Regions from separate parts of the Arthrobacter sp. TJ-263 genome, predicted to be linked through region 4. Evidence: riboswitches for the same ligand, from Rfam matches in the RefSeq annotation. Region 4 holds a riboswitch; each other region holds the start of a gene.
What was found. A riboswitch is a leader RNA that binds a small molecule or an ion and turns the genes downstream of it on or off. The one in region 4 is predicted to bind S-adenosylmethionine.
Positions count from the first base shown of each region.

Region 1 (3,169 bases), on a different contig from region 4:
GCTGACACGTCCGACCGGACGGGCCGGACTGCCGGTGCTGGACCCAGCGAGGCGTCAATAGCCGACGCGTGAGCGTGCAGACCCGACTGACACGTCAGCACCGCACCGCCGAGGGGTCGATGCCCGACAGACCCGGCTGACATGTCAGGGGCGGATCGTCTGGAGTCGGTACCGCGCACCGCGATGCTCCTCGGGCAGACGATCGCCCTTCCCGAACAGCTTCTGCCGCAATGTTCCTTCCGTGTACTCCGTCGGGTACGCACCACGCTTCTGCAGCTCCGGCACGACGAACTCGATGATGTCCTCGAAAGTCCCCGGGGTGATTGCATAGGCGAGGTTGAAGCCGTCGACGTCGGTCTCCTCCACCCACGCCTGGAGTTCATCGGCGACCTGCACACCCGAGCCGACGATGCGCGGACCGAGCCCACCGATCCCCGCCGACTCGGCGATGTCCCGCACGGTCCACGGCGAGCCGTCGTCGTTCACCTTCTGGAAGTTGGCCACGGCGGACTGGATGGCGTTGGACTTGACGTTGCCGAGCGGCTCGTCCGGGTCGTAGACGGAGAGATCCACGCCCAGCCACCCCGAGACGAGCACGAGGGCTCCCTCGTAGCTGACGTACTGCTGGTAGTCGGCGTGCTTGGCCTGGGCCTTCTCCTCCGTCTTGTCCGTGATGATGGTGAGCAGCGTGTAGATCCGCACCGAGTAGCGGTCACGCCCCTCGGCTTCGACGGCATCCCGGATCTTCCTGACCACGTCCTTCAGCCTCTCCTTCGTGGGTGCAGCGACGAACACCGCTTCCGCGTTGCCGGCCGCGAAGGCGATGCCACGGGAGGACGCGCCGGCCTGGAAGATGACCGGCGTCCGCTGCGGCGACGGCTCGCTGAGATGGATCCCCGGCACCTTGAAGTACTTGCCGTCGTGGTTGATGTCGTGGACCTTGGCCGGATCCGTGAAGACGCCCGCCTCGCGGTCGCGGACCACGGCGTCGTCCTCCCAGGACCCCTCGAGCAGCTTGTAGAGGACCTCGAGGTACTCATCCGCGTGGTCGTAGCGCGCATCGTGCTCGAGTTGGTCCTCCTGGCCCATGTTGCGTGCGGCAGAAGGAAGATACCCGGTCACCACGTTCCAGCCGACCCGCCCCTTGGTGAGATGGTCCAGCGTGGAGAGCCGGCGCGCGAAGGGATAGGGGTGCTCGTAGGCGGTGCCTGCCGTGACGCCGAACCCGAGGTGCTCGGTGACGAGCGCCATCGCGGAGACGAGCAGGAACGGGTCGTTGACCGGCGTCTGCGTCCCCTGCCGCAGGGTGGCCTCGTTGGACCCGCCGTAGACGTCGTACGTGCCGAGGACATCGGCGATGAAGACGCCGTCGAACAAGCCCTTCTCGAGGGTCTTCGCCAGGTCGGCCCAGTAGCTCAGGTCCTTGTAGCGCCACGACTGGTCGTCGGGGTGGCGCCACAGCCCCGGCGACTGATGACCCACGCAGTTCATGTCGAAAGCGTTGAAGCGGATACGGCGCGGTGATGTGGGCATGAAGATTCCTCATGTCGGGGCACTGCCGTGGCGGAAGCGCCATACTTGCCCGCACTGCCTGTGCCGGGCCGAATCCTCACCTGGGGCACCCCACTACAGCGAGAGGGTTGCCGTCCAACGAACCAGGGTTTTGCGTTGGAGCTCTTGATTCTGCTCACGAGCGTAAGTGGGCCGAGACGCCGCCGTCCACCCGCCGTCGTCACCGGGCGTCACGCGTCCAGCCTCCCCGATGCCCGGCCAGCACCTGCCGCACGTCGAATATCCCCTGTCCGGCGAATGCCCGACGGCGGTAGTGCGCACTGGGCGAAGAGAACAGCAGGAAGTGCAAAGAAACCATTGCAAATAGTTCTTTGCAATGGCGCACTGATGTCATGGATGAAGCCACCGGCAGTGGAAGACAGCCCGCAAACGACGGCGACCGCGTCATCGACGGGGCAGCACTCAAGGCCCTCGCTCACCCCCTCAGGATCCAGCTGCTCGAGGTCCTGTCCAGCTACGGGCCGCAGACCGCGAGCAGCATCGGCAAACGCATCGGCGAGTCGAGTGGGGCTACGAGCTACCACCTGAGGCAGCTGGCGCGTTACGGGCTCGTCCGGGAGGTGGCGGATCGCGGGTCCGCCCGTGAGCGGTGGTGGGAACGGCCCCGGGGGTCCCTGACCCTCAGCACTCCCGAACTCGAGCAGGACCCCACCACACGGGAAGCCGCGCGGCAGGTGAACCGCCAGTTCGAACGCGGCCGATCCGAGGCACTCGCCACCTTCATGGCCAGTGGCTCCGAGTCCGTCCCACCCGAATGGGCGGACGCAGCCGTGATCGCAACGATGAACGCCCACCTGACGGCGGACCAACTCGCCGCCCTCGCCCTCGACATGAGCGAGGTCCTTCGCGAGAAGCTCGACGCCTACCGCTCCGAGCCGGGCACCCCGGCAACCCGCCCGGTCCAGATCCACTTCAACGCCTTCCCCCTCATCGACCTGCAGGAGTCGTCATGACCAGCACAGCCCTTCACGCCGGCTACCCGCCGCTCGCCGGCCCACCCCGGGGAGGTCTCGCGTCCCGGACGCTCATTCGCCTGGGCACTGCCTTCATCGCAGCAGGATCGTCACTGGCCTCCGCGGACGGTACCAACGGGGAGCTCTTCCACCGCCACCTCGAGCGCAGGTCCGACCTGCAAGCCCTCGCCCACAGCAGCATCCATCTCCTCTAGCCGCGCTGCGGGTATCGTCCTCCGGGCAGGCGGCAGCCACCTCCTCCAAACACACCCGGCGACCACCGAAGAGGACGCACCGTGCAACGACCACAGGCCGGACGCACCGCGCCAACCACCGCAGGTAGGACCCGCCCCGGCGCCTCCCGCAGGCCGGACACACCGCGACAACCACCGCAGGTAGGACCCGCCCCGGCGCCTCCCGCGGGTCAGACCCATAGCGACAACCACCGCAGGTAGGACGCACCCCGACAACTCCCGCAGTAGGACGCACCCCGGCGCCTCCCGCAGGCCGGACACACCGCGCCGACCACCGCAGGTAGGACGCACCCCGGCAGCTCCCGCCGGCCGGACACACCGCGCCGACTACCTCAGGTAGGACGCCCCGTTGACGTCCACCACGGTGCCGCTGACCCAGAGCGGAGCATC
Region 1 is NZ_JBZCNE010000002.1:632,479-635,647, forward strand. It holds gene AC4D2F_RS13450 (LLM class flavin-dependent oxidoreductase) at 145-1,533, opposite strand; SAM riboswitch class IV at 1,570-1,683, opposite strand; gene AC4D2F_RS13455 (helix-turn-helix domain-containing protein) at 1,905-2,525, shown strand; gene AC4D2F_RS13460 (hypothetical protein) at 2,522-2,740, shown strand; gene AC4D2F_RS13465 (SDR family NAD(P)-dependent oxidoreductase) at 3,107-3,169, opposite strand, start outside.
Region 1: another riboswitch for S-adenosylmethionine. It lies ahead of AC4D2F_RS13450 (LLM class flavin-dependent oxidoreductase); the one in region 4 lies ahead of AC4D2F_RS15060 (O-acetylhomoserine aminocarboxypropyltransferase/cysteine synthase family protein).

Region 2 (3,169 bases), on a different contig from region 4:
GCCCTGCTCCACGTGCAGGTCGATCCCCCGCAGCACGTGGTTGGAGCCGAAGGACAGGTGCAGGTTCCTGCCCGTCAGGGTCCCTGATTCTTGTGTCTTCACGCCTTCGCTCCTTCGCCGATCCTTGCGGCCAGTTCATCCGGTTCGGGCTTCTGCTTCCTGCCCACGCGCAGCCGGTTGTCGATGAAGTTGACCAGGTGCGTGAGCGGGATGGTCAGGCACAGGTAGAGCACGCCGGCAGCGATGAGCGGTGACAGGTTGCCGGTGTTGCTAGCGGCGTCGTTGCCCACCCGGAAGAGTTCGCGCTCACTGGCCACGAGGCCGATGAAGTAGATGAGCGAGGACTCCTTGATGAGCGAGATGAACTGGTTCACCAGGGCCGGCAGCACGCGCCGCACGCCCTGGGGGATCACGACGAGCTGCATCGACGAGCTGTAGCTGAAGCCGAGGGCACGCGACGCCTCCAGCTGTCCCTTCTCCACGCTCTGGATGCCGGAGCGGAAGATCTCACCGATGTAGGCCGAGGCGATCAGCGAGAGGGCGAGGATGCCCAGCGGGTACGGGCTCGTGCTGCCCGTGATCTCCCGGAGGATCGGGCCGAGCCCGAGGCCGATGAGCAGGATGATCACGACGGCGGGTAGCCCGCGGAAGATGTCCGTGTAGACGCGGGCGATCCACCGCAGCACGCGGTTGCGTGAGATCCCCATGACGGCGAGGATCATCCCGACGATCGTCCCGATGATCCCCGACGCCAGGGCGAGCATGATGGTGTTCGGCAGGCCGACGGTCAGGAGGTCCGGCAGGACAGCCGCCATCGCCTCCCAGTCGAAGAACGTCTTCCCGAGCTGTTCGAGGGCATCCATGCAGGGACCGCTACTTTACTTCCACGGCTTTGCTGCCGGGCTTCCAGTCGGAGGGCATCTCGCGGTCCGGGTACCACTCCTCGGTGAGCTCGGTCCACGTGCCGTCGGCGACGACGGCGTCGAGGCCCGCATTGAGGGCGTCGATGAGCGGCTGGTTGTCGCTGTTCACGGCGTACGCGGTGAAGTTCTCGGTGTTGATGATGGTCTCGGCGATCGTCGTGTCGTCGCCCTCCTTCACCTGACCGGTGGCCTGCTGCGACGGGGCCACCCAGGCGTCCACCTGCCCGTTCTTCACGTTCGCGTAGACGGTGTTGTAGTCGGGGAAGCGCACCGGCTCGAGACCGAGGGTGTTGGAGACGTAGTCGTCCTGGACGGTGCCCTGGACCACGCCGATGCGGGTGCTCTCCGAGAGCGAGTCGAAGCCTGTGACCGAGGAGCCGTTCTTCGTGACGACGGCCATGTAGCCGAAGTCGTAGCCGTTGGTGAAGCCCACGTTCTCGCGGCGCTCCGCGGTGGTGGAGATCGAGGAGGATCCGACGTCGAACTGCTTGTTCTGCACCTGGGCGAGGAGCGCGGAGAAGTCCGTGGACGCGAACTCGACCTCCAGGCCCAGCTTGTCGCCGATGGCGCGCAGCAGCTCGTTGTCGTAGCCGGTGAAGACGCCGTCCTCGAGGAAGATGTTCGGCGGGGCGTCCGAGAGCGTGCCGACGCGCAGCGTGCCGTCGGTGACGAGGCCGAGCTCGGCCGTGTCGATCTCGTCGATCGGCGTCGTGGTCTCGGTCGTGTACTGGTCGAGCGACTGCTGGTCGCTGCCGGCCAGGGCGTCCGTGGTCTCGGTGGGCTCGCTGCTGCCGCTGCCGCAGGAGACGGTCAAGGCGAGGAAGGGGACGGCGAATGCCGCCAGGACCTTGCGGGAGATGTTCATGATGTCCTTCGAGGTGCCGGCCCGGATGGAGGCGCGGGGAACGGGGATGGTGCGGGGGACGCCGGGTCACGGCGAGGAGGGGACAGGCTGCTGGGTGACACGCTCACTGTTCTGGGATGTGCGCGGGTGCGGGTGCCGTCACGGAGGAATGGTCCGGGACAGGCCGCACGACGCCGTACTTGCCAACCGGGGGACTTGTCCCGGCGGCCGAATCTTCACCTGGAGCACCCCACTACGGGAGAGGGTTGCTGTCCAGCCGGCCAGGGCCGAGGGCTGGAACTCTTGATTGCAGGCAAAACGCTAGGGCAGCACGAAGCACCGGGTCAAAACGAGAGGGCCGAAAACCGACGCTTGACGTAGCAGAAGGGCCTTCAGGGGCCGTTTTGTGGCGGAGATTACACGAAGCGGTCCACGAGGTCGGTGAGTTCGGCGGTCAGCGCGCTCGAGGTGCGGAGGTCCTGGCCGTCCAGCGAGAGCACCGGCGCGAGGAGCCGGATACTCGAGATCAGCCACACGGCGTCGGCCTCGAGCAGGTGGTGCGGTTCCAGCGGTCCGTAGCCGAGCTCCCACCCCTGGTCCTTCGCCGCGGCGAACAGCGCGCTCTGTGAGGTCCCAGCGAGGATCCCGCTCTCGAGCTGCGGCGTGAGGAGGGTCTTCCGGCCGTCGCGGTCGTAGGCGAGGAGGACGGTCGACGTCGGGCCTTCCAGCACCTTGCCGTCGGAGGAGGTGAAGATGACGTCGTCCGCCCCGTGCGCCTTCGCGTAGCGGACGGCGGCCATGTTGACGGCGTAGGAGAGGGTCTTCGCCCCCAGGAGCAGCCAGGGCGCGCGCTGGGCGACGGTGCTGTCGTACCCGCGCTCGAGGAAGAGGACCTTCAGGCCCGTCTCGCGCTGCCGGAGGGTGGCCTCGGGCACGCGGGAAACCTGCACCCAGGCCGTGGCCCGCCCGGCGCCCTCGACGCCGCGCGTGGCGACCAGCTTCACGACGGCGTGTCCCTGGTCCGGTTCCGCTGCCGCGAACTCGCGCAGGCCGGTGCGGATCGCGCGGCTCCACGCCTCGGCGTCGGGCACGGTCAGATCCAGGGCGTCGGCCGACGCCGCGAGGCGCGCCAGGTGCGCCTGCTCCTTGCGGGGGGCTCCGTCGACGGCGAGCAGGGATTCGAAGAGGCCGTCCCCGCGGGTGGCGCCGAGGTCGGTGGCCATCAGCTGCGGCTGGGACGCGTCGGCCACCCTGCCGTCGTCATGGGCCGGGTCCAGGAACACGAGAACAGTCATGGGCCACAGCGTAGCCGCCGGAACCCCGCGGCCTCAGGTGAGTCTGACCTTCCGGGTGAAGAGTTTCTGCAGCAGGATGAAGACGAGGAGCAGGGCGCCGATCACTA
Region 2 is NZ_JBZCNE010000001.1:1,771,239-1,774,407, reverse strand. It holds gene AC4D2F_RS08415 (amino acid ABC transporter ATP-binding protein) at 1-102, opposite strand, end outside; gene AC4D2F_RS08410 (amino acid ABC transporter permease) at 99-863, opposite strand; gene AC4D2F_RS08405 (ABC transporter substrate-binding protein) at 874-1,788, opposite strand; SAM riboswitch class IV at 1,959-2,076, opposite strand; gene AC4D2F_RS08400 (aminodeoxychorismate lyase) at 2,184-3,062, opposite strand; gene yjfF (galactofuranose ABC transporter, permease protein YjfF) at 3,096-3,169, opposite strand, start outside.
Region 2: another riboswitch for S-adenosylmethionine. It lies ahead of AC4D2F_RS08405 (ABC transporter substrate-binding protein); the one in region 4 lies ahead of AC4D2F_RS15060 (O-acetylhomoserine aminocarboxypropyltransferase/cysteine synthase family protein).

Region 3 (3,169 bases), on a different contig from region 4:
GCGCCTCCGCCCCGAGCTGGCTGTGCGTCGTGGACGCGGGGTGGATGACCAGCGAGCGGACGTCGCCCACGTTCGCGACGTGCGAGTGCAGTTCGAGGCCGTCGACGAAGCGCTTCCCCGCCTCCAGCCCTCCGGCGATGTCGAAGCTCACGATCGCCCCCGTGCCGTTGGGTCCGTACTTCCTCCCGCGCTCGTACCACGGACTCGAGGAGAGCCCCGCGTAGGTGACGCGCTCGACGTCGTCGTGCCCCTCCAGCCACTCGGCGACCGCCTGCGCGTTCTGCACGTGGCGTTCCATGCGCAGGCTGAGGGTCTCCAGTCCCTGGGCGATCAGGAAGGCGTTGAACGGGGAGACGGCAGAGCCGAGATCGCGGAGCAGCTGGACGCGGGCCTTGAGGATGTAGGCGAGGTTGGCGCCCAGCGCACTGCCCACCCCGAGATCGCGGGCGTACACGAGCCCCTGATAGCTCTCGTCCGGCGTGTTGAAGCCCGGGAACCGTTCGGGGTCCTGCGCGAAGTCGAAGTTGCCCGAGTCCACGATGACCCCGGCGATGGCGTTGCCGTGCCCGCCGAGGTACTTGGTGGCCGAGTGCACCACGATGTCCGCTCCCCATTCGATGGGCCGGATCAGGTACGGCGTGGACAGCGTGTTGTCGACGATCAGGGGGATGCCGTGCTCGTGGGCGACGGCGCTGATGCCCTCGATGTCGAGGACGTCCTGCCGCGGATTGGAGACCACCTCGCCGAAGAAGAGCTTGGTGCTCGGCCGGAGTGCCGCGCGCCACTGCCCGAGGTCGTCCGGGTCCTCGACGAACGTGGTCTCGATCCCGAACTTCTTCAGCGTGTGCTTGAAGAGGTTGTAGGTGCCGCCGTAGAGGCTGGGGCTGGCCACGATGTGGTCCCCCGCCTCCGCGATGTTCAGCACGGCGAACGTCTCGGCGGCCTGGCCGGAGGCCAGCAGGAGCGCGCCGACGCCGCCTTCGAGGCTTGCGATGCGGGTCTCCACGACCTCCTGGGTCGGGTTGCCGATCCGCGTGTAGATGGGCTCGAGTTCGGTCAGCGCGAACCGGTTCGCGGCGCTCTCCGCGCTCGGGAAGACGAACGACGTCGTCTGGTAGATGGGGAGCGCACGCGCCCCTGTGGTGGCATCCGGCACCTGGCCGGCGTGGATCTGGCGTGTTTCAAAGGACCAATCGTTGGACATGGTGTTCCCTCTGATCAGGGGCTCCGCCTGTCCGATGCTCCGGCCGGTGGACGCCGCTCCGGGAGACCGGACCCCGCAGGAGCCCGCGCTTGAACGGCGCCGATGGGCGCCGGACCTGGTCTTCACCCGGGGCACCCCACCGCGGTTGGAGGGTTGCCGGCCAGCAAGCCGGGGCTGTGTGCTGGCACTCATGACCTGCATTCATGTAAACCGATCCGGGCGGATCCGGCAACCGTGTGACCCTCCGTGAAGCCGCCCGAGGGCACGCTCCCGGTGCGCCCGACGTCGGCTCCCGATCGGCTCCCAGGACACGCTCCCGGGAGTAAGGCAAGCCTTAGTCGAGACCCAGATCACTTAGTGCCAAGATAGCCGCATGCGCCTGGACCATGTATCTTATGCCTGCGAACCCGATGGACTTGCCGCGACGGCCGATCGAATCTCGGCCAAGCTCGGCGTGGAGCCGGTGAAGGGTGGTGTGCACCCCCGCTTCGGCACCCGCAACATGATCTTCCCCCTGGTCAACGGCCAGTATCTGGAGGTCGTCGAGGTGCTGAACCACCCGGCGTCGGACAAGGCTCCGTTCGGCCAGGCCGTCCGCGCCCGCTCCGAGGCCGGCGGAGGCTGGATGGGCTGGTGCGTCGCCGTCGACGATCTGGCACCGTTCGAGGAGCGCCTCGGGCGCAGCGCGGTGCCCGGCAACCGGAAGTTCCCGGACGGCCAGGAGCTCACCTGGCAGCAGATCGGCATCAAGGGACTCATCGCGGACCCCCAGGTCCCCTACCTGCTCCGCTGGGACGACGGCACGGAGGACCTCCACCCCTCGAAGGCCCGCCCCGCCTCGGTGAAGCTGGACTGCCTCACCATCGCCGGCTCGTCCGAGCGGGTGACCGACTGGCTCGGGACGGACGTCGAGAGGACGCTCGACGGCGTGCAGGTCCAGTGGATCGCCCCCAACGGGACGCCCGGGGTCATGTCGGTGACGTTCGAGACCGACAGCGGTCGCGTCGAGATCTAGGCTCCGGTCACGTGCCGATCCCCAGGGCCGGCCCGAGCAGCGCGTAGCCGACGAAGCCCGTGATGTCGATGAGCGCGTGGGCGATCACGAGCGGCATGACCCGTCGTGTCCGCGTGTAGAACCAGGCGAACAGCAGGCCCATCAGCACGTTCCCGATGAACGGCCCGAACCCCTGGTAGAGGTGGTAGCTGCCCCGGATGAGGGCACTCGTGATGATGATTGCGGGGGTGGACCAGCCGAGGTCCCGCAGGCGGATGAACAGGTACCCGACCACGATGACCTCCTCGAGCACCGCGTGCCGGAGCGCGGACAGCACGAGTACCGGGATGGTCCACCAGTAGTCGTCGAGCGCGGCCGGCACGAGCGCCGTCGTGATGCCGAGCGCGCGGCCTCCCGCGTACACCCCGAGCGTTCCGACGGCGATGATCGCGGCGAGCCCCACCCCGAAACCGACGGTGCGCAGCGGCTGCTCGAAGGTGAGGCCCAGGCGCCGGACGGCCGAGACGCCGGGACCGCTGAGCAGGAACAGGACCAGGGCCACGGGCATCAGCGCGAAGAGGATGTCCAGGAGCTGGTAGGCGAGGTCGAAGTACTCGCGCTCGTTCAGCACCGGGTTCAGGGTGGTGGTCTGGCCCGCGAGGGGTCCCCGCGTGAGCTTGTCCGCGAGGCTCACGACGGCGTACACGCCGGACTGCCCCAGGGAGAGCCCGAAGACGATCAGCAGTTCTGCGGTGATCCGCCGCCTCGGGAGCGGATCCACGGAACCTCCCGCTGCGGACGGGGCGGTGGAGGACGAGGACTCGGCAGTCATGACGCTATCCTGCCAGCGGGAAGGACGGCCTGTCCCCGGATCCCGTCGTCGTCGGTCAGGCGATAGAGATGCGCCACCCCGAGCCGCGGATTACGTCACCCGATTGGGTCTTTTTGATCGCCTCCATCAGGCCTACCGT
Region 3 is NZ_JBZCNE010000002.1:165,246-168,414, forward strand. It holds gene AC4D2F_RS11435 (bifunctional o-acetylhomoserine/o-acetylserine sulfhydrylase) at 1-1,204, opposite strand, end outside; SAM riboswitch class IV at 1,285-1,400, opposite strand; gene AC4D2F_RS11440 (VOC family protein) at 1,578-2,219, shown strand; gene AC4D2F_RS11445 (CPBP family intramembrane glutamic endopeptidase) at 2,227-3,030, opposite strand.
Region 3: another riboswitch for S-adenosylmethionine. It lies ahead of AC4D2F_RS11435 (bifunctional o-acetylhomoserine/o-acetylserine sulfhydrylase); the one in region 4 lies ahead of AC4D2F_RS15060 (O-acetylhomoserine aminocarboxypropyltransferase/cysteine synthase family protein).

Region 4 (3,169 bases):
GGCACCGAGACCGTCCGGGCCGGGGCCGCAGCGGCGCCGCCCGTCGGGATGGTGATGATGTCGCCCGGGAAGATGATCGATGCGACGGACAGGCCGTTCGCCGTGAGGACCGCGGTCAGGTCCACGCCGTAGCGTGCCGAGACGGCGCCCAGCGTGTCACCCGGGACGACGGTGTGCGTCGTCGGGGAGGCGACAGCCGTCTGCGCGGCGGGGGCAGCCTGTGCTGCGGGGGCTGCAACGACCGCGGGGGTCGTCGTCGCGCCCTGCTCGGTGTACTCACCGGCATGGGCGGTGCCCACGGCGCCGAGCGCGAGGCCCGAGGTGACGGCGGCGATGGCGACGGGGCGGCCTACGGCGGTGGTGTGGGCCCTGGCGGCGCGGGACAGGCCCTGCAGCGCGAGACTGCCGTCGACGTCGGCACGGTGGCGCGCTGAAGAAATGTTTCGTGACATGGTTCTATACCTCTCCCATGCCTGCGGGGTGAGCTGTCGGGTTCGGATGGGAGTCACCCGGCCGCGAACATCACCCGTGGGTGATGTGGTGCGACTTAACCCCGAGGGCGCCTGCAGGGTCTCCTGCGCGCCCGGTGGAACTAGTGGTTCCCCCGTCCCTGCCTTTCGTGGTTGCGAACGATTCCGGGACGACGGCAGGGCTCGGCATTCCGTCCAGGAGCGCCCCACGGTCGCGGAAGCACATGTTGACCATACCCAACAGCAGTCACTTCTGTCACATTAGAGTAACGGGGGGTGAAGTGCTCCTCAGCCGCGCAGCTCCCGCCAGCGACGGAGGGCGAAGACCGTCCCGGCTGCACTGAGCGTGAGCAGCACCGCCTGCTGGATGTAGAACCAGTCCGTGGCCGCCGTTCCAAGGCCGCCGAGGGCCACCAGGATGCTGCTGGCCAGCGTGAGCGTCAGCGCGGCTCCGACGTACCAGAGCGTCTGCCACAGCTTGCGGTCCTGCGCCCGGCTTGCCGATCTCCATTCCTCCATCCCTCCAGCCTAGGTCGCCGCAACCCCTGCCTCACACGGGGACACATGGTTTGGTTCTGCACCGGCCCGGTGTCAGACTCGATCCGACCATCCCGAGCGGCTGAGAGATCTGGCTCACTGACGCCGCAGCAACCCTGGCCTCCGCGTCGCGCGGCGGCATGAGGGTGCTACTGCCAGAACGATGGAGGAACCCATGAGTGCAGCCACAGCAGCCTTCGGCATCGACGTCGCCCCCGAAATCCCCCTCGCAGCATCCGAACCCAGCAAGGCAGGTGCCTGATGGCAGAACGTTCCTTCGGTTTCCGCACGCGTGCACTCCACGCCGGCGGCACTCCCGACGCCACCCACGGGGCCCGGGCCGTCCCCATCTACCAGACGACCTCGTTCGTGTTCAAGGACACCAACGACGCCGCGAACCTCTTCGCCCTGCAGAAGTACGGCAACATCTACTCGCGGATCGGCAATCCGACGGTCGCGGCGTTCGAGGAGCGCATCGCCTCCCTCGAGGGCGGGATCGGGGCCGTGGCGACGGCGTCGGGCATGAGCGCGGAGTTCATCACCTTCGCGGCGCTCTGCCAGGCCGGGGACCACATCGTCGCCGCCTCCCAGCTGTACGGCGGCACGGTCACCCAGCTCGACGTCACCCTGCGCCGGTTCGGCATCGAGACCACCTTCGTCCCCGGGACGGACCCCGCGGACTACGCGGCCGCCCTCCGGGACAACACCAAGGCGGTCTACGCCGAGGTGATCGCGAACCCCTCCGGCGAGATCGCCGACCTCGCAGGCCTCGCGAAGGTCGCCCACGACGCCGGCATCCCGTTCATCGTCGACTCCACGCTGAGCACGCCCTACCTGGTGCGCCCCATCGAGCACGGCGCGGACATCGTCATCCATTCGGCCACCAAATTCATCGGCGGGCACGGCACCACGCTCGGCGGCGTGATCGTGGAGAGCGGCCGCTTCGACTGGGGCAACGGCAAATTCCCCATGATGACCGAACCCGTGCCCTCCTATGGCAACATCCAGTGGTGGGCGAACTTCGGGGAATACGGGTTCCTGACCAAGCTGCGCACCGAGCAGCTCCGCGACATCGGGCCCTCCCTCTCGCCGATGTCCGCGTTCCAGCTCCTCCAGGGGGTCGAGACCCTCGCGCAGCGCCTGGACGAACACCTCGAGAACGCCCTGGCCGTCGCGGAGTGGCTGCAGGCCGACCCGCGGGTGGAGTACGTCAACTACGCCGGGCTCCCCACCCACGCGCATCATGAGCGGGCGAAGACCTACCTTCCGCAGGGCCCCGGCTCCGTGTTCAGCTTCGGCATCAGGGGCGGGCGCAAGGCGGGACAGAAGTTCATCGAGTCCCTGCAGCTCGCCTCGCACCTCGCGAACGTGGGCGACTCCCGCACCCTCGTGATCCATCCGGGCTCGACGACGCACCAGCAGCTCTCGGCCGAGCAGCTCGCAGCGGCGGGCGTCCCCGAGGACCTCGTGCGCATCTCCGTGGGCCTGGAGGACCTCGAGGACATCCTCTGGGACCTGGACCAGGCCCTGGACATCGCGGTGAACGCCGCCGACGCCTCCTTCGAGGACCTGCCGCAGGAAGCGGCCGGAGAGAACGACGACGACGCATCGGCGACGCGGGCAGTGGGAGTGGGAGCATGAGCGGCGGCACCGGCAACGCGACACCTGGACGGACCTGGGAAGGGCCGACGGCGCCCGAACGGCTGAACCTGCTGAGGCACGCTCGGTCGGTCGCGATCGTCGGGGCCTCGGACAAGCCCTCGCGGGCGTCCTACTTCGTGGCGACCTACCTGCAGTCCTCCTCCCCCTACCGCCTGTACTTCGTCAACCCGGTGGCGAAGGAGATCCTCGGCCGGCCGGCCTATGCATCGCTGAAGGACCTGCCCGAGGTGCCCGACGTCGTCGATGTGTTCCGCAAGCACGACGACCTGCCCTCGGTGCTGCAGGAGACGCTCGACGTCGGCGCGAAGACGCTCTGGCTGCAGCTGGGATCGTGGCACGAGGACGTCGCACGCGAGGCCGAAGCGGCCGGCCTGGACGTGGTGATGGACCGGTGCCTCAAGATCGAGCACGCGCGCTTCCACGGCGGGCTCAACCTCGCCGGCTTCAACACCGGCGTCATCTCCTCGAAGCGGCAGATCACCTCCTAGCGGAGGGCCGGG
Region 4 is NZ_JBZCNE010000003.1:209,538-212,706, forward strand. It holds gene AC4D2F_RS15050 (C40 family peptidase) at 1-452, opposite strand, end outside; cyclic di-AMP (ydaO/yuaA leader) riboswitch at 458-638, opposite strand; gene AC4D2F_RS15055 (hypothetical protein) at 759-989, opposite strand; SAM riboswitch class I at 1,074-1,177, shown strand; gene AC4D2F_RS15060 (O-acetylhomoserine aminocarboxypropyltransferase/cysteine synthase family protein) at 1,269-2,648, shown strand; gene AC4D2F_RS15065 (CoA-binding protein) at 2,645-3,157, shown strand; gene AC4D2F_RS15070 (hypothetical protein) at 3,154-3,169, opposite strand, start outside.